2 regions of the Paenibacillus sp. RRE4 genome follow, and region 2 is predicted to be linked to the other one. Evidence: riboswitches for the same ligand, from Rfam matches in the RefSeq annotation. Region 2 holds a riboswitch; the other holds the start of a gene.
What was found. Region 2 has a riboswitch for FMN ahead of Q9R46_RS11390 (DMT family transporter). Riboswitches for the same ligand answer to the same signal wherever they lie in the genome.

Region 1: another riboswitch for FMN. It lies ahead of ribD (bifunctional diaminohydroxyphosphoribosylaminopyrimidine deaminase/5-amino-6-(5-phosphoribosylamino)uracil reductase RibD); the one in region 2 lies ahead of Q9R46_RS11390 (DMT family transporter).

The regions. Positions count from the first base shown of each region.
Region 1 is NZ_JAUZUT010000001.1:2,914,667-2,924,777, reverse strand. Features, by position in the region: gene Q9R46_RS13200 (spore germination protein) at 1-944, shown strand, start outside; gene lysA (diaminopimelate decarboxylase) at 1,048-2,379, shown strand; gene Q9R46_RS13190 (peptidylprolyl isomerase) at 2,627-3,058, shown strand; gene Q9R46_RS13185 (hypothetical protein) at 3,332-4,657, shown strand; FMN riboswitch at 4,811-4,971, shown strand; gene ribD (bifunctional diaminohydroxyphosphoribosylaminopyrimidine deaminase/5-amino-6-(5-phosphoribosylamino)uracil reductase RibD) at 5,317-6,420, shown strand; gene ribE (riboflavin synthase) at 6,433-7,101, shown strand; gene Q9R46_RS13170 (bifunctional 3,4-dihydroxy-2-butanone-4-phosphate synthase/GTP cyclohydrolase II) at 7,154-8,395, shown strand; gene ribH (6,7-dimethyl-8-ribityllumazine synthase) at 8,498-8,965, shown strand; gene Q9R46_RS13160 (segregation and condensation protein A) at 9,069-9,869, shown strand; gene scpB (SMC-Scp complex subunit ScpB) at 9,838-10,111, shown strand, end outside.
Region 2 is NZ_JAUZUT010000001.1:2,529,575-2,539,685, reverse strand. Features, by position in the region: gene Q9R46_RS11405 (urea carboxylase-associated family protein) at 34-648, opposite strand; gene Q9R46_RS11400 (glycoside hydrolase family 43 protein) at 881-2,446, shown strand; gene Q9R46_RS11395 (amidase) at 2,670-4,172, opposite strand; gene Q9R46_RS11390 (DMT family transporter) at 4,370-5,350, opposite strand; FMN riboswitch at 5,497-5,647, opposite strand; gene Q9R46_RS11385 (DinB family protein) at 5,731-6,234, opposite strand; gene Q9R46_RS11380 (CGNR zinc finger domain-containing protein) at 6,397-6,969, shown strand; gene Q9R46_RS11375 (amidohydrolase family protein) at 7,188-8,561, shown strand; gene licT (BglG family transcription antiterminator LicT) at 8,887-9,726, shown strand; gene Q9R46_RS11365 (beta-glucoside-specific PTS transporter subunit IIABC) at 9,873-10,111, shown strand, end outside.

The sequences.
Region 1 (10,111 bases), 390 kb from region 2:
ACGATATAGTGGATAAGGTGCAGGTGGATTCGGTAAAGGAAAAAATACAACGAATCGATATCGACGGCATTCCGGCCGCCGATAAACAGTTGGAGGAAGCGATTATCAACAAAGGATGGAATCCATTTCCCCTTGTTCGTTATTCGGAACGTCCTGACGTTACAGCTTCCCACCTGCTGGAAGGACGAGTCGTTATTTTTGTAGATACATCCCCCAGCGTAATGATCTTGCCGACAACCTTTTTTGATCTATGTGAACATGCGGAAGAGAACAGGCAAACGGCTCTTATGGGAACCTATCTGCGCTGGGTACGTTTTGCAGGCATCTTGATCTCTCTGTTTCTATTGCCACTATGGATGCTGATGGTCATCGAGCCTTCACTGAAACCGATTGGATTGGATTTCATCGGCCCACAGGAAAATGTGAAATTACCGATTATTTTGCAATTTCTGCTCATTGAGCTGGGCGTAGACTTATTACGGATGGCTGCAGTTCATACACCGACACCGCTGGCTTCGGCCATGGGTCTAATTGCGGCTATATTGGTTGGAGATATTGCGGTAAAAACGGGGTATTTTGTCAATGAGGTTGTGCTATACATGGCTATTGCGGCGATCGGAATGTTTGCTACACCGAGTTACGAGTTAGGACTGGCGAACCGATTGGTCAGATTATTGCTACTGGTTGCGGTTGCGATATTCAAGGTGCCGGGTCTGGTCGTTGGGACTACGTTGCTGATTGTGGCGTTGACCATTCACCGTTCGTACAACTCGTCGTATCTTTGGCCATTTATACCGTTTAATGCAAAGGCTTTTGGCAACTTCTTGTTCAGGGTTCCATTGCTTGTCAGCAAGAAACGTCCATCGTTCAACAAAACACGTGACAACACCAAGATGTCAGAGGATCCCGACGGTGAATTGCGAAAAAGTAAAAAACACAAATGATGTGCCGAAAAATCCATTCATCTCCCGGCTTAATTTGATATACTGGTGTAAAATCAATGGAATAATAACTGTTCCAGTATACAAAAAGTGAGGAATGCAGACGATGTATTTACACGGTACAAGTAGAATAAATGAGCAAGGTCACCTGGAGATTGGTGGAGTAGACGTTACAGATATGAAAGAGCAATTCGGAACACCGCTTTATGTTGTGGACGAGCAATTGGTTCGCGAGCGTTGCAGAGAGTACATGGAAGCATTCCGCGCTTCAGGCTTGGGCTTCCAGGTTGCATATGCGAGTAAAGCATTTTGCGTTATGGCGATGTGTGCTCTTGCAGCAGAGGAAGGTCTTTCTCTGGATGTTGTCTCTGACGGAGAACTGTTCACAGCATTGCAAGCAGGCTTCCCGGCAGAACGCATTCATTTCCACGGCAATAACAAAACGATTGAAGAGATCGAAATGGCGCTTGACGCTGAAATTGGATGCTTCGTGGTTGACAACTTTAACGAGTTGCATCTGCTCCAAGCTGTCGCCGCGGACAAAAACCGTAAAGTTAACATCCTACTGCGTGTAACGCCAGGTGTTGAGGCGCATACGCATGAATATATTTCGACAGGACAAACGGACTCCAAGTTCGGTTTCGATATCGGCAACGGTACAGCATTTGAAGCGATTGAACTCGCAGCCAAACAGCCCAACCTGGTATTGCTCGGGGTGCATTCTCACATCGGCTCCCAGATCTTTGAAGTTGAAGGATTCCAGATGGCGGTTCAACGTGTTGCTGAATTTGCAGCAAGTGTATATGAGCGCCTTAATGTGGCATTCAAAGTCGTAAACCTCGGTGGCGGATTCGGAATCCGTTATATTGATGGGGATACGCCGCTGGAAGTGGCTCAGTACGTGAAGGCCATTACTGACGCGGTAAAAAATCATTTTGCACAAATCGGCTATGCAGTGCCTGAAATTTGGGTTGAGCCAGGCCGCAGTATCGTAGGGGAAGCAGGTACAACGCTTTATACCGTTGGAACGAGCAAAGACATTCCAGGCGTGCGTAAATATGTAGCTGTAGACGGTGGGATGACGGATAACCCACGTCCTGCATTGTATGAGTCCAAATATGAGGCCGTACTGGCAAATCGTGCAAACGAAGCGGCAACAGAAACGGTATCTGTAGCGGGGAAATGCTGCGAGAGCGGTGACATGCTGATCTGGGATCTGGATCTGCCAAAAGTGGAGAGTGGTGATCTGCTTGCCGTTGCTTGCACAGGGGCATATAACTATTCCATGGCAAGCAACTACAACCGGATTCGTCGTCCGGCAGTTGTGTTTGTCAAAGATGGTCAAGGCGATGTAGTAGTACGCCGTGAGTCATATCAGGACATTATCCAAAATGACCTCGTGCCAGCGCGTATTGGCAAACAGCCAGTTACTCGTTAATTCAAATTCCTATAGCAATAGATGAGGACGGAAAGGGCTTGCCCTTTCCGTCCTTTGTCGTGAATATTGCATCTATTTGGTATGCTTATAGGTTTGTACTTGAGAGTAGAAAAATCAAAAAAATAGCTCTTTCTTTTGCGATTCGGCTCTTTTCGGTGTACACTAAGAAAAGTGCTGTAATGCTTGACCACAAGTTTGGTATTGCGCCACAATTACTTTGTTCAAAATTGAAAGGAGTCATTTACATATGGCGAAACAAGCGAAAATTAAATTGGCAAACGGCGGAGAAGTTCTGATTGACCTGTTCGATCAAGAAGCTCCAAATACCGTAGCAAACTTTGAAAAATTGGCAAACTCCGGATTCTATAACGGACTTGTTTTCCACCGTGTAATTCCGGGCTTCGTAGCTCAAGGCGGATGCCCTAGCGGAACAGGTACTGGCGGCCCAGGTTACACCATTAACTGTGAGATCAACCCGAACAAACACGAGCGTGGAACACTTGCGATGGCACATGCTGGCCGCAACACAGGCGGAAGCCAGTTCTACATCTGCTACCAACCACAGCCACATTTGGACGGACAACATACGGTATTTGGTAAAGTAAGCAAAGGCATGGAGTTTGTTGATGCTTTCGAAGGCCGCGACAAAATGGAAACCGTTGAAGTTGTAGAAGTTTAATTCCAACTGAATTCTGCTCGGCGGCATCAAGTTAACCCCTGGTACATTCCTATTACGGAAGTACCAGGGGTTTTGTGCATTGTACAACCATTTTGCATAGTTGCCTTGCGATGTGTTATCAAAAATAAGCTTAAAGGAACTGGCGGAATAAGTTGATCGTAGGTTATTCTAGCAAGGTACAGACTGTTGAAACCGAATACATGAGGTTTGACAGCGCACTGGATATACTGAGCTTACATGTTTTCAAAACTACTGTGAAAGGATGTTGTTACTTTGACTTTAGATTTGGTACAGCAGCTTAAATTACTTCAACACATTTATAGTGAGAGCACGATTTGGGACGAGGAGTTGCGTGCTTCAAGACATTATATGCCAGAGGACGTATCGGCGGAACAATTACAGGCACTAGAGGTTGCTGGACATGAGCCTAATCATTTTGAAAGACCGCAGCATGAGGAGACGATCCGAGAACTGAGAACCTTGGCTGAGCGTTGGACACTTCAGGAGGCTGCTCAGGCGTTTGTGGCTTCTCTATGGTCAGCGCCGATGATCTGGCGTTCACTTCTTACAGGAAAACTGATCGCAGCCAGTATACCTGACCATGAATATAGTCCATATCCTTCCAGTCATAAGTGCCAGATCTGTGGCTTGGATGTGAATGACGGAGTAGATACCTCCCTTCAATGGTACTGGCGAATGACAAACGGCACACCGCTGGATGGAGACATTTTTGGACATGTACTGGCTCTGAGAGAAATGGCCGCTTCGCAGGAGCTTCCAGTACCGAATGAGTATGATCGCTGGACGTTACGCGCGGTGTTAACGGTACTGCGTAATCTGCCGCCCAAGACTCGGTACAGCAAGGCAACGGATGCGCTCAAAAAAGAACAACTGCTACCTACGAAAAAGGTATATGTTTACCGCGACCTGCTTGAAACGCTGGCGCTGATCGGCATTCTGGACACACCAGAACAACCAGGAATGATTACAGCTTTCACCTCATATGCAGAACGCGACAAGAGACCTAATACCCGCGTTGAGGTACAAGCTCCCTTGGCATGGTGGGATTCATCTGTAGGAATCAACGAGCACAATTTGAACCTGATCTTTGATGAATTCGACTGCAGTGATGTATCCCTTGAGAACAAGCCTGAACCGAATCCACTGGCGAGTGAGACCGTTATTGGTGCATTTGAAAGCAGACGAAGTGTAGGTACTAAGGCGAAGGTGCCGAAAAAATCTCCGGATGCCGGTACAGGTAAAGTGGAGCCTGGAGACGTATATGCAGTGAAAGTACTTAGTGGTTCTTGGGTTACTGTATATTGTCATGAAGTGAAGGACAAACGTACCATAGTTGAATATCTGGATGGCGTGTTCCCCGATATGCCGGGAAAAGAAGATCTTATTCTGACCGTTCGTCCAAGACCGGATGAGCGCTGGCAGTGTTCGGCCATTGGAATAGACTCGACCAGTTGGGTTAGAAGAGTAGCCCGCGATATGCCTGCTCCCAATGCTTCCCAGCCCAAACCTGAGCGTGTTCCGTTTCACGCTGCGAAGGATTTGAGGCACATGGCAAGCTGGTGTTTTCCAAACCTTTAGAATTTATTTTTCAATGGGTGATGAAGTCTTTGTCTCGTATAAGATGAGGGTTTTGTAATATAAATGCTTATTAAAAGTTAGTATGTGACAAAAAGAAACAAAAATGAATTGATTTTTTGACATTAAAGTGCTAACATCCAATTAATAACGAAAGCGATCCTTCAGGGCAGGGTGCAATTCCCTACCGGCGGTGATGCGTGTTGGGGTTTATTTCTACCGACATGGCAAAGTCCGTGACCTGTCTGCTTATAGCAGATGGCTGATCTGGTGTAATTCCAGAACCGACAGTATAGTCTGGATGGGAGAAGGAGTGGGTGTAAGCCAGTGTGGTTGCACTCCGCGGGAGTGATGTCGCATAGCATTCAGCTCGTTTGGATGAGATGTGTGGAAGGCTTGTTTATAATGAGTTTTCTGGTACACAATACCGTTATATAGAAACTCTTCACCTGATTTTTCTGTATATCATTCTATAGCTCGAATGGGTATGCAATAAGGTATGTGTTTGTTTTCACTTACCTGTTAACCGGTTTTGGTGAAGTGTCGGTATTGGTGTGTTTCATCTCTCCTGCAGATGACAGTAGTCTTCCATCATCCCTACCTGAACAGATTGTTCGGTGGGGATTTTTTAGTTCAAGATTATAACCGCGGGGTGAACGGATATGGAAATGATCAATGATGAATTTTATATGGCGTTAGCACTGGATATGGCAGAACGGGCACAAGGACAGACTGGAATTAATCCTGTCGTGGGATGTGTCGTTGTTAAAGAAGGACGTGTTGTTGGTCTTGGAAGCCATCTGAAACGAGGTACAGGCCATGCAGAGGTTCATGCGCTGAACATGGCTGGAAGCGACGCGGAGGGTAGCACCGTTTACGTAACACTTGAACCTTGCAGTCACTATGGCAAAACGCCACCCTGTAGCGAACGTTTGATTCATGAGAAGGTTAAACGGGTGGTGGTCTGTTGTGAAGATCCGAATCCGCAGGTTTCCGGTACAGGCATTAGTATGTTGCGTCAACAAGGCATCGAAGTTGAAGTGGGTGTTTTGCGCGAACGCGGAAGACGTATGAATGAAAAGTTTATCAAGTTTATTACAACGGGCCTTCCTTTCGTTACCCTCAAAACAGCTTCTACGCTGGATGGAAAAATTGCTACGCGTAGCGGGGACAGCAAATGGATCTCCAACGAACTGGCGCGTGAGATCGTGCATGCGCTTCGTCATCGTCATCAAGGCATTATGGTCGGCGTGGATACGGTAATCGCCGATAATCCGGAGCTGACCACCCGTTTGCAGGTAGAAGGCATCAGTCCGGTACGGATCGTTGTGGATTCCAAGCTGAGGTTGCCTGTTGGCTCCAAAATGGTCAAGGACGGACTTGCGCCAACTTGGGTGCTTACAACCGATGAAGCTAGCCGGGAAGCGGCTGAGCGACTCGAAGCTTACGGTGTTGAAATTATTCGCTGTGGGCCTGGACCACGCGTAGATTTGCTGCATGGGCTGAGCAAGCTGGGAGAGCGGGATATTGGCTCGATTCTGCTGGAAGGCGGCGGTACATTAAACGGTGCGATGCTGGAAGCAAGGCTGGTAGATCGTCTGCTTATGTTTATCGCTCCCAAGATTGTGGGTGGATATGATACCCCGGGAAGTTTCCGTTTTGAAGGCGTAGAGCGCATGAGTCAGGCGATCCAATTGCATCAGCTGGAAATTGAGCAAGTTGGAGATAATATTAGCATTGGCGGTATTCCGATTTGGCCAGAATAGGAGGAAGATAGCATGTTTACGGGTTTGGTGGAAGAAGTCGGTCAGATCCGGCGCATTGGCCGTAAAGGTGAGGCTCTGGTTCTGAACATCGCTGCTTCTGTCATTATGGACGATCTCAAAATTGGTGACAGTGTTGCGGTTAACGGGGTTTGTCTTACCGCAACCACGCTGGAAGGCGGAGGTTTTACCGCAGACGTCATGCCGGAAACGTATCGGCACACCAATCTCAGTCAGCTTCAATCCGGCAGCAAGGTTAATCTGGAGCGTGCCATGTTATCGGATGGACGATTCGGTGGTCATATTGTGCAGGGACATGTGGATGGGACTGGTGTTGTCGGTAGCATTACTCGGGATCAGAATGCAGTTGTTTTCGAGATCAGGCCGGGTGACCATGAACTTTTCAAATATTTAATTCCAAAAGGTTCGGTCACTTTGGATGGAATTAGTCTAACCGTAGTGCAGACGACTCAAAGTTCATTCACCGTTTCGATTATTCCTCATACGATTGGGGAGACGGTTTTAAATGTCAAAAAGACAGGAGATACCGTCAACATTGAATGTGATATTTTGGGGAAATATGTAGATCATCTGTTGCAATACGGCAAGGGTCATGCGGAGACGAGAACAGGCAAGCCAAGCAGTATTAGTGAAGACTTTCTCTCCAATCACGGGTTCGCATAAAATTAGAAGAGACAGATATAAAACATAGAACTGGAAACAGGAGGTGTAGCTGATGTCTGAACAATCCGAGCCATCCATTCTGGATTCAATTGAGGCAGCCATTTATGATTTGATGCGGGGTAAACCTGTAATCGTGGTCGATGATGAGGATCGGGAAAATGAAGGGGATTTTATTGCTTTGGCTGAAAAAGCAACCCCTGAGGTCATCAATTTCATGATTACCGAAGGTCGAGGTCTGGTCTGTGTTCCCATTACGCAGCAACGGGCGGACGAATTAAATTTGAAGCCGATGGTTCAGCAAAATACGGATTTTCACGGGACTGCTTTTACGGTCTCTGTGGATCATAAAGACACAACGACGGGGATCTCGGCGCATGAGCGTTCCATTACCGTTAAAGGCTTGATTGATCCGAACGCGAAAAGCAGTGATTTTCGCAAGCCGGGTCACATGTTTCCGCTCATTGCCAAAGACGGCGGAGTGTTGCGTCGTGCCGGACACACGGAAGCGGCAGTTGATCTGGCGATCATGTGCGGCTCTTACCCCGCGGGTGTCATCTGTGAGGTGATCAAGGAAGATGGTACGATGGCCAGACTTCCTGACCTGCAGGAGATTGCACGTAAGCATGATTTGAGACTGATCAGTATCCAGGACATGATTCGTTACCGGAATGAGAAGGAGAAGCTGGTGCAACGTGAAGTTTCCGTGCGTATGCCAACGGATTTTGGCGAATTCCAGGCGGTGGCGTATACGAATGCAGTGGACAATAAAGAACATGTTGCCTTGGTCAAAGGGGATATTGACGGTTCCAAACCTGTGTTGGTTCGTGTTCACTCCGAATGTTTGACGGGCGACGTGTTCCACTCTCACCGTTGTGACTGTGGCCCGCAGTTTGATGCGGCGCTGAAGCAGATTCATGATGAAGGTAATGGCGTACTGCTCTACATGAGACAAGAAGGCCGCGGGATCGGTTTAATCAATAAACTCAAGGCTTACAAGCTTCAAGAAGAAGGTCTGGATACAGTGGATGCCAATCTGAAGCTTGGTTTTGCTGCTGATCTGCGTGATTACGGGATTGGTGCACAGATTTTGAAGGATCTTGGCGTTCGTCAGATTCGATTATTAACGAATAATCCACGCAAAATCAAAGGCTTGGAAGGATACGGTCTGGAAGTGGTAGAGCGTGTACCGATTCAGATGCAGGAGAATGAAGATAATACAGCTTACCTTCACACCAAGCAAGCCAAATTGGGGCATATGCTCAAGTTTGATGATATCGAGCAAAATGAAGAGTAATTACAGCGAATCATGATGATTTTCTGATATGTAAATATTGGAGATTCCACATGTTCAAATTGTAGCACCATAACATCATATATCAACAGGGAGATGACGATAATGCCTAACTATTTTGAAGGACATTTGGTATCGGAAGGTTTAAAATATGGCGTGGTAGTTGGACGTTTTAATGAATTTATTACGAGCAAGTTGCTTAGCGGAGCGCTGGATGCATTCAAACGGCACGGCGTGCAGGACAATGAAGTAGATGTAGCTTGGGTGCCGGGAGCGTTCGAAATCCCGCTTATCGCTCAGAAAATGGCCGAAAGCGGCAAATACGATGCGGTTATCACACTCGGGACGGTTATCCGTGGATCAACAACACATTATGATTATGTGTGCAATGAAATGGCCAAAGGGGTAGCGGCAATTAACCTGAAAACAGGGGTGCCGACCATCTTCGGATTGGTTACTACGGAGAACATTGAACAGGCGATCGAACGTGCTGGAACGAAGGCAGGCAATAAAGGTTGGGATGCAGCCACAGCTGCAATTGAAATGGCGAACTTGACGAAACAGCTAAAATAGTGCTTATTTAATAGTAGTGCCCTGCTTTGCGCAGACGAAATCGGGAGACCGGTTTCGGACGGCTGGCAGGGTTTTGTATTTTTCTGGCGGGAGGATTCGTCTAGTGACGGTAGTTACATACAAACTGGAGACTTTTGAAGGGCCTTTGGATCTGTTGTTGCATTTGATCGATAAGGCTGAGATCGACATCCAGGACATTCCCATCAGCGATATTACCGATCAATACATGGCGTATCTGCATTCCATGCAGGAGCTGGAACTGGATATTACAAGTGAATTTCTGGTGATGGCAGCTACGCTGCTGTCCATCAAGAGCAAACTTTTACTGCCCAAACCACCGGTAATCGAGGATTTCGAGGATTATGATTATATGGAAGACGAGGATTATGATCCGCGTGCCGAACTGATTGCACGTCTTATCGAATATCGCAAATATAAAGGGATTGCGCGGCATCTTCATGAGCGGGAATGGGAGCGCAGTCTTATTTTCTCCAAAGAGCCTGAGGATCTGCGCCCTTATATGCCTGTGGAGGAGCAAACGAATCCGGTGCAGGGGTTGCATACTTCCGATCTCATCGCGGCCTTTCAGAAAGCGCTGCGTAAAGCGGAGAAGCGTACAACAGTCACCCGGATCAAAAGGGACGAAATATCGGTCAAGGATCGCATACGCGAAGTTATGGGTGCCTTGGAGCGTGTAGGCCCTGGAGGGCGCTTGTTATTTTCCAAGCTTATGGATGATCAGATATATCGCCATGAGATCGTGGTTACGTTTCTGGCGGTGCTGGAGCTGATGAAAATGAAGCAGATTGTTTGTTACCAGGAGCGCTTGTTTGAGGATATCGTTATGGAGTGGAGAGGGGAAACAACGAATCATGGATTTTCCGAAATTGAAGTCGATTATTGAGGGCCTTTTGTTTTTGTCCGGAGAGGAAGGTCTAAGTGTCAAACAGATTGCCGAAATCGTCGACCAGCGGGTTGAACTAGTTACGGATGCGATCGAGGATATGATCGGTGATTTTGCCCGGCAAGGGAGAGGGGTACAGATTCTGAAGATTGCGGGGGTCGTGCAGCTGGGGACATTGCCAGAACATGCGGCGTATTTTGAGAAGCTGGCCTATTCTCCTGCACGTACCTCGTTATCTCAAG
Region 2 (10,111 bases):
AAATGATATAATTTATCTGTAACTCATTATCTCCTATCGAACAATACTAATGTCCAGTTGAATGGGTGTACAATGATAGCCATTACAAGCACTTTCCTCGCATGGACAGGCAGAAAGGCCGATGGTCAGGTCGCGTAACGCTTCCATCTCGACATAATCGCCTGCACGTGAATCCGGTGTGAGGACACTTACGTCTCCGGATTCATTTATAACCGTATTCATAAACAGATTAAACGGATAGTGCTGATTCGGAGGCTGGATACCCAGCGGTTGCAGTGCTTCATTCAAGTTCTGATAACAACTGGCATGATTGCTTTTTCCGTATAACACTTCGTACATTTCAGGACGGCAGGCGGAGTTGAAAGAATCATGCACCCCGACTGTATCCTTTATCATTTTCAGTAAGGGTTCATACCGATTAGAATATAAATTTTGGCCGGGTTTAATACGGCAGGTCCGTAAAACATCCATCGTTACACCAGGATCAAGACGGTGATTCATATCATTGGTATCAAATGCTACAAAATCTACAACTTGTTGACCTTCCAAATCTGTGATTCTTAGAATAGAGCCTTTGGAAACATAAAGTCCATACCCGGTTTTGGCTGGTATTACATAAGTTTGTTTATCTTTTTGCACACTACTCATAACTCACACACCTCCTGTAATATTGCTTTCAGTATGTGAAGAGAAAAGGTAATTCATTCATATTTTGCATTAACAGAAAGAGGTCAATTTTCATGCACTCGGGATCATATTTATCTGTCTTATAAATTAATTTTCAAGTAGTATAATGATTACGAGATTCGTAGTAGTGTAATGTCTCAGATCATCAAAAAGTTAGTTTAACTGCATCGTAGAAAAGCTATGGAGGAAAACAATGATGAAAAAAGATTACGTTTTGCTTTCCAATGAAGGAAAATGGGGCGATCAAGGGGACGGTACTTATGTCAATCCGGTCTTGCCTGGAGATTACTGCGATCCCGATGTGATAAGCATTGGGGAAGACTACTATGCGATCTCTTCCACATTACATTGCTCACCAGGTATGGCTGTTTTGCACTCTAAAGATTTGGTCAATTGGAATGTAATTAGTCATGTCGTAGAGGATTTGACAGTTATCGGGCCAGAATATCGGCATGATCGAATGAATCGTTATGCAAGAGGGGTCTGGGCGGGAGCGATCCGGTTTCATGACCAACAATTTTGGGTTTATTTTTTTACGCCGGATGAGGGGTTGTTCGTAAGTACAGCAGCAGATCCTGCTGGCCCATGGGAGCCTCTTTATCATAGTTGGGAAATTGCTGGTTGGGACGATTGTTGTCCTTTTTGGGATGATGACGGTCAAGGATATCTGGTGGCTACGAATTTTGCCGACAATTATAATATTTATCTGTTCAAACTTAGCGACGATGGAAAACAAATTTTGCACGACAGTGGTGTTGTGATCCATCAATATAAAGGTAGCGAAGCGAGTAAGCTTTACAAAATCAACGGACTTTATTACATTTTCCATAGTGAAGTTCGACCGAGAAATGGTGAGGAGGTAAGGGTTGTTATGATGCTTCGTTCGGAGCATTTATACGGTCCTTACGAAGAAAAAGAGTTAATTCATACGCACGGCGTGGAAATGGACCGCGAACCGAATCAAGGCGGACTTGTGCAAACACCGTCTGGGGAGTGGTATTTCATTAGTCACCAAGGAGCCGGCGGTTACTTTGAAGGCAGAACTCTTCACCTGCTTCCCGTTACATGGGTCGACGGTTGGCCAATCATTGGTGAGGATACAGACGGTGATGGTGTCGGAGAGATGGTATGGGGAGGAACAAAACCAATTCACGGTTATCCCAAAACGATCTTAACCGTGAATGATGATTTCAATAGTCCGGTACTGCAATCTCATTGGGGATGGAACCACCAACCCAAAGCTGATATGTGGTCTTTAACAGAGAGAGCAGGGAATTTACGTTTGCATGCTTGTGTGCTTTCCGAGAAGAATGATTTCTTTAAAATCTCGAACATTCTTTCCCAACGGGCGTATCGTGTTCCTCATAACGTAGTGACTGCCAAGTATGATCTAAGTGGGATGGTGGATGACCAGGAAGCGGGTCTATGCCATTTTGGACAAACTTATTGTACGATTGGTATTCATCAGCAAGAAGGAATTCGGGTATTGAAGTTCAATCAATCAGGTACAATCGAATGGGGGCCAACTATTGATACCACTGATTTATGGTTAAGATCGATTTGGAACTTGCGTGGTGAAAACAGATATGAATATAGCCTGGATGGAGAGAAATTTATCTCCTTTGGTGAGGTCTATCAACTGGGTTGGGGACCTTACCGGGGAGATCGGGTCGGGGTGTACAATCTGAACCATGAAAGAGAAGAAGGGTATGTGGATGTAGAGCATTTCAATTACGAGTCAGGAGATGAAAAAGTCTGATTTATAACAATATTAGAATGGCCATGGATTAGATCTTTTATTGGCTAAAAAGTGGAACACTACTATAATATACATCATAATATTATGTAAGCTTAAATATTGATCATAAAAGCGAATATTGATCATTGATCATGTTACGGTTGTCATATGATTCATGAATAGTTGAAAAAAAGCCAGCAGGGACGTACCTGCTAGCTTTTTTTCGATGTAGCTGAGCCTGAACTTATAATGAATTTGGAAACATGGGATTGGCTTCCATGCCAACCCATAACTCGGTTGATTCGAGTTGACCGGCCAGATGTAATAACCAATCTTCACGGCCTTTGGTTGCCATAACCTGAACACCCATGGGTAAACCTTCCGCAGTCAAATGCAGAGGAAGACTAATGGCAGGCTGGCCTGTCAAATTCGCAAGTTGTGTGAACGGGGTGTACGTAAGGCTCGGCTTGAACATCTCATAGATCAGCTCTTGTTGCGCCGTTTTATCCAGATCACTGACGGACATCAGATGTTGAATCTGCTCTGCATGTGGCGTCAGCTCTCCAACCCGTGGTGCGGGAAAAGCATTAACAGGTGTGATGTAAAAATCATACCGTTCAAACAGCGTAGACATCTGCGCAGCCGCTACGTCCCATTCGGCCAAACTGTGCACAAATTCAGCAGCAGATACTTTCTTTCCGGCTTCCGCCAGTACCCAGGACTCAATCTCCATATCATCTGCAGTGAGAGAACGACCCATGCCATGTTCCATGGATGAAATCATGGCGGCCATCTCGCCGCTGTTCATCATGTAGTAGTTTTCCATCAGGCGTACGCCATTGACTGGACTTAACTTTTCTTCAACATGATGCCCTTGAGATTCCAAGAAACGGACTAGTTTCATCACCGCCTCCTTGGCATCTTCACTGACAGGTGTGCCAACAGGTGAATCCGTTGTATAAGCGATTCGCCATTTGCGTTGGTGCGGATAGTTCATATCAGCAAGGTAACTTCCCGGGAATAAAGGTGCATGGAATGCGGCTTCCGGTTGGATAATCTGGAGTGTATCCAGCAGTGCAGCACTGTCTCTGACGGAGCGAGATACTGCAAAATCAATCGAGGCTCCTTGCCATTGTCTTCCCACACCTGGACCGACGGGAGTGCGTCCGCGTGTCGGTTTCAGTCCAAACAGACCGCTGAAGGAAGCGGGAATTCGAATCGAACCACCGCCATCGCTTGCGCCGGCAAGCGGCACGATGCCTGATGCTACAGCGGCAGCGGCACCGCCGCTTGAGCCGCCTGGGGAATGATTCACATTCCACGGATTGCGCGTTGGCCCGTGTAGACGCGGCTCGGTTATATTTTTCAACCCGAATTCTGGTGTATTCGTATGTCCAATCACAATAAAACCTGCTTCGAGCAGACGCGTTACGAAATTGGAGCTGCGAAGAGCACGATGCTTGCTGAACAGATGTGATCCGGAGGTTAGAACCTCACCTTCCAAAGATTGAGAAATATCTTTGAGGAGCAACGGCACTCCAGCAAACGGCTGTTCTCCGGGCCGTACCATGCCGGCTTCTTGACGAGCACGGGTTTCATATGTACGAATAACGGCATTAAGTTGTGGGTTCACTTCTTCGAGACGTGCAAAGGCAGCTTCGAGCAATTCAACCGGGGATACTTCCCGTGAGCGAATCAGTTCGGCGAGTCCTATGGCGTCATAGGAGGTATATGAGAATGAAGACATTAGTAATCGTTCCTCTCTGAAAATAGTTCCTGTTGGATATCGGGATATCTTGTTCCAAGTTCCATAAGCCATCGTACCACCTAGGCAGACAAAAGACAAAATATCAAGCCATCATGACGAAGAAAAATAGTAGAAGAAAAGCACTGCTCACCTCAGAAGGTGAAACAGTGCTTATTTGTTGAATACAGGAAGATGAGTTACTCCGTGCGAAGTTTAGGTGCAACTTCAGCAATCGGCGTAGAGCGCTCCTGTTGTTTGGAGATTGCAAACAGGGCGATCCAGATCAGGATAAAGCCGAGCAATTGCTCCCAGGTTATCAGTGTACGGAAGGCAATCCAGTTTACAAGCACGCCGGCCATCGGGAAACTGAGTTCGGCGAGGGTTGCAACAGAAGCTTTGGTGGAAGACAACCCTTTGTAATACAAGAGTAGACTTAGCAAGCCTGGTAAAAGCGCCTGCCCAAGAATATTCAGGATAACGGCAGCCTGTGCCCCTGTTCCAGCCGGGAGTGTCCAAGGAGCACCTTCATTCCAGGTCATGAAGATCAGGAGTGGAAGCGCAACGACAAAGCGAAGGGAGGTGACCGTCTCATACCGTGCTTGACCGAGCATTAACCGGCCCATAACGGTAGATCCACCCCACAAAGCTGCGGCACCAAGAGACAGCAGGCTACCTGCATGAATCCAGTTATTCCAGTTGCCGAGTGGCAGTGAGAAGCCAAACGTAAGCAGATACGTTCCTGCCAGCGCAATGATGAATAGTCCGCCGAAGTGGCGCGGCAATGTTTCTTTTAATAACAATTTCGCAAGTACAATCGCGAAGAGTGGCTGCATTTTTTGCAACAACAATACCGTATTGGGATCGTTATGGGTAAGGGCTAACGTGAATAAAACCGTTGCCAGCGCTGATCCGCCCCAGGAGATGAAGATAACAGCGATCCAGTGACGTGCACGCAGTTTCTTCAGATCATCCCGGAACTTCCATAATACCGGTATCGCTACAAGGCTGACAATGATGTGTTCGATTAGAACAATCTGTGTAGAAGTCATCGTTTTTAGCAAAAGGATGCGGAATAAGGGGTCTACACCCCAGAGGGCTGCGCCTAGCACAACTAGCCAAAATCCGGTGTTGCTTCGTTCCTTGCGATAAATTGTTGATGCTGTTGATGTGTTTTCCATATTCAGGACTCCTTCGTCAGAACACGGAATCTTCAGTTGGCAAAATCGACAAAATCCCCCGTCCTTGGCGTACGCCAAATAAACGGGGGATCATTCAAAGACAAGACGTCAGGGAAAAAGACTTCCCAAAATACGCTAGCCGTTGTGTTGATCTTCTCTCATCCGGACTATACCGTCGGCCTTGGAATCGCACCAAGTCAGTCGCTGTCAGGTCGGAACCTTAAACAGCGAGTCGCGGGCTGGTTCTATAAGAACATCACCGCCGGTTGGGAATTGCACCCTACCCCGAAGATCCTATTCAATTAATTAGTGTATTGAACAAGTTGTAACCTTATGAAGTTCATCTTATTCCTGTAAACGCTATCAGTTCAAGTGTTTTTTTAGAAAACAATACTCCAGCATCCCTGTTGTCTCCGAAGCTGCACAATCTGACCTGCGTGATAAGCATCGTGCAGAACCCAGCGGGCAAGCGTCTGAGCCCAGTTTTGTTCGGAATCCATATAAGTTTCCTCAAGTTTCGCTTCCTGTAATGTAGCAAGGGTATCGCGCAACTGCACAGCCAGTTTAGTGGTTTGCTCCATCAGCTTGCTCCAGCCAGCTTCGTTTAGAGGATCACCGGGATTACCAAACGTAGCTACGTTTGAATCAGCAGCGGGTACAGACGGTGCTTTCCCCTGCAGACGTTCCAGAATCCGTTGGTTGTAATAAAACATATGATTGGTCAGTTGCCATATGCTCAGTCCACCTGAAGGCGGAACCCAGGCAGCCTGTTCGGCGGTCAGCCCCTCCAGAGCCTTGGACAATGGCACGATCCAGTTACATTGATCCCAGGTATCTTCATTCTGAATAACCAATACATCTAATGCTGTGGTGACCGTTTTCATTTTTAAATTTCATTCCTCTCCTGTCAGACTCATCTCGTTCTTGCTTCATCATGCTGGTAACTAGCTAATATGGGTCGAAATGGTTACAATTAATATAACACAATTTTATTAAATGTAACCATCTTTAAATAATTTAGATAGTTACATTAATCGGAGGTTCTCATGGATAGATTATGGACTGATTTTGTAAACAGCGATTATCATGATTGGCGTGGTGGGGAGCGATCAGAAGACAGACTGGGGAACGTAAGCTGGCAACAAGATTTTTTAGATCGTTGGCAATTAGAAGCGCCAGTACCTGCGTCGAATGAAGAGGAATCCGCAATGAGAAGTTTTAGAGATGATTTGCAGTCACTGGCTATTCGTTTGTCTAACGGAAAGCTCTTTACTGAGAAGGATCAGGCCTGGTTGAATGATTTTATGCTGGCTGGCGAAGTCATTAGACGAATAATTACACAAGATCAAGGACTGGGTGTTGCGCTTGTTCCCATTCATAGACATTGGGCTCAGGTGATGGCAGAGGTCGCGGCTGATTTTGCCATGACACTCGTAGAAGGCGAAGGGAAGAGAATTCGATCCTGTGACAATCCGGACTGCCGCTGGATCTTCTATGATGATACCCGGAGCAGAACACAGAAATATTGCGATGATAAGATGTGCGGCAATCTAATGAAGGTGAGACGTTTTCGAGCGAAACGAAAAATGCACTCTAATGACGAAAAGAATGAAGTTTAACAATCAAGTTTATCAATTAAGTTCACCAGTTAAGTTCAAACCTTTACAATCCGAGAATCTCCATACAGGTCGAAGGTATCTCTTCCAGAATTTGATAAATTCCAAGACTTGATATATAATGTATATATACTAGCGAAAATATAGTCATAAATCTTATGTAAGAACAAGCAATGCGGATCAGATCATTTTACAAACCATTACGATTGGAGAGATGTCTCATGAGGACAGGTTATCTTTTGAAGAACGGTTGTGTATTATCGATGGATGCTCGTATTGGCCAGTATAAACGGGCAGACGTACTTATTCAGGATTCTTTGATCGTAGCGATTCAACCCAATATCGAGGTGTCCGATACAGATGTTGAGGTCATCGATGCTACAGATATGATTATTATGCCTGGACTGGTGGATACACATCGGCATATGTGGGAATCGCTTGTCAAAACAGCCGGAACCAACTGGTCGCTCCCCGTCTATCTGCAAAATTTGTACTATGGAGCTATGGGAAGCAAGCTTCGTCCGCAGGACAGCTATATCGCCAATCTGCTCGGATCTTTAGAAGCGCTTAATGCGGGCGTCACCACGGTACTGGACTGGAGCATGCCATACTCGGCTGAACATACGGATGAGCTGATTCGAGGACTGCAGGATGCAGGAATTCGTGCTGTTTTTGCCCATGGTGTGCCAGGGGAAACGATGTATTGGAATCGTGAGAGTAGGCTGGCATATCCAGAGAATGTGAGAGGCGTTAAGGAGCGATATTTCTCTTCAAATGATCAACTACTCACCTATGGACTTGCGATCCGTGGACCAGAATTTAGCCATTGGGATACAACGGTGCAGGATATTCAGCTTGCAGAAGAACTGGACGCCATTTGTTCGATGCATGTCGGTTTCGGCAGCTGGGGATCAGCGGATCGCTCGATTAGCCGAATGTATGAGGCAGGGCTTCTTAGTCCACGAATCAATGTTGTTCATGGTAATACGATGGGCATGGATGAATTCAAAATGCTCGCGGACAGCGGAGCCTCGTTGTCAGTCACACCTGAAGTCGAGATGATGATGGGACATGGTTATCCAGCCACAGGACACTTTCTGGAGCATGGAGGTACGCCAACACTTGGCGTAGATGTCGTGACTTCGACGGGCGGAGATATGTTTTCACAGATGAAATTCGCGTTGCAAGCTGAGCGTTCAAGAACGAATGAGTACCTTTTGCAACAGGGTGAGATGCCGGGTGAACTCAGTTTGCAGGCAAGTCAGGTTCTGCGATTCGCAACCTCCGCGGGTGCAAGGGCTTTAGGACTGGAGCAAAAAACAGGTTCGCTTACGCCGGGAAAAGAGGCAGATGTAATCATGATTCGCACGACGGATCTGAACCTGTTCCCCGTGCACGATCCGATTGGTGCTGTTGTTCAATTCGCGAATCCGTCCAATGTGGATACGGTTTTTGTTGCGGGGAAACCTGTGAAGCGAGAGGGCAAGCTGTTACAAGTCGATCTGGATGAAATTCGGCGCAAAGCCACGCAGAGTACGGAATATTTGTTGACGCAATATCGGATGTCCGATGCGGATCGGGTTGTTTTTTCATAATAGAGCTGTCTATAAAATAAATAAAGCTAAAGGGCCGTTCATCCCAGAATGCGGCTCTTTTCGCGTCTTTCTTCTTTACTCCGTTTTTCGTAAGAGGTTTTCACATTAAATTGGGGTTGGAGTAAGGTGTGTTGACAAATAGAACGCTTTCTACTAAGATAGCCATATAAGTTAATAATGAATTTAATCAGGATTGTTACTGATCAGCAGGCAAGACCGATTGATAATGCAAACATGCAAAATTGTGTTTTTTCATGTATGCATAATTAATGGTCTTTTTTTGTTGCTAAATTCTGTTAACGTTTCATTTTAAAAGGAGATTCCGATGAAGATCACACGAATTATTAACAATAATGTCGTCTGTGCAGTCAATGAACGGCGCCAGGAGATGATGCTTTTAGGCAGTGGCATTGGTTTTCAGAAGAAAAAGGGAGACGATGTGGACACAGTCAAAATTGAGAAAGAATTTTTTCTGAAATCCAAAAATGTAACAGGTAAATTATATGCCCTGCTGGCACAAATCCCCATGGAATATATTCGTGTGTCCGACAGTATTATTCAGTACGCCAAGCAGTCCTTAAACAAGGAACTAAATGAAAATATATATCTAACGTTAACGGACCACATTAATTTTGCCGTGGCACGTTACAAGCAGGGTATGAATTTCAATAATGCTTTGTTGTCTGAAATTAAAGCGTTTTATTCCAATGAATTTCGCGTGGCTATGAAAGCCCGGGATATGATTAATGAGGAATTTAACATTACACTGCCTGAGGATGAGGCTGGCTTCATCGCGCTTCATATCGTCAACGCAGAACTGGGATCTGAAATGGAAGAAACCATGAAGATTACACAGTTGATCCATAAAGTCTTGAATATTATTCGATATCAGTTTAATATACATTTTAATGAAAGCTCGCTCCATTATTCCAGACTTGTCACTCATTTGAAGTTTTTTGCCTATCGCTTGTTTAATCATACGGTTGTGAAAAGCGGTGACAGTGACTTTCTCCATATCATTAAAGAAAAATATGCGAATGAATATCAATGCAGTCTCCGAATTGCACAGCTGATTCGGGTCGATTATGGAAAAGAATTAACGGAAGATGAATTGGTGTATTTAACGGTTCATATCAAAAGGGTCATTGATGAAGAGAAGGAATGATTCATCAGCCGCTATAATGAGTATACTAGGATTGTTACTGGTGAGGCAGGCAAGACCTAGAGTTCCATCGTGTATAGAGCTTATCTATATTCGATAGAATTCTAGGTCTTTTTTTATACCTAAAAACGATTGAGGGGGAGCAGTATATGAAACATGAAAGCACAGCCGCCGAGATTTTAAAACTGGTCGGTGGAGAAAAAAACGTAGATAGTGTAACACACTGCGCTACAAGGTTACGATTTAATCTGAAAGACGAGAAGGTCGCAAACGATGAAGCTTTAAAAAATGTACAAGGTGTTGTGGGTGTTGCCAGCAGTGGCGGGCAGTATCAGGTCATTATCGGTAACGAGGTAAACAATGTGTATAAAGCTTTGACGAAGCTGGG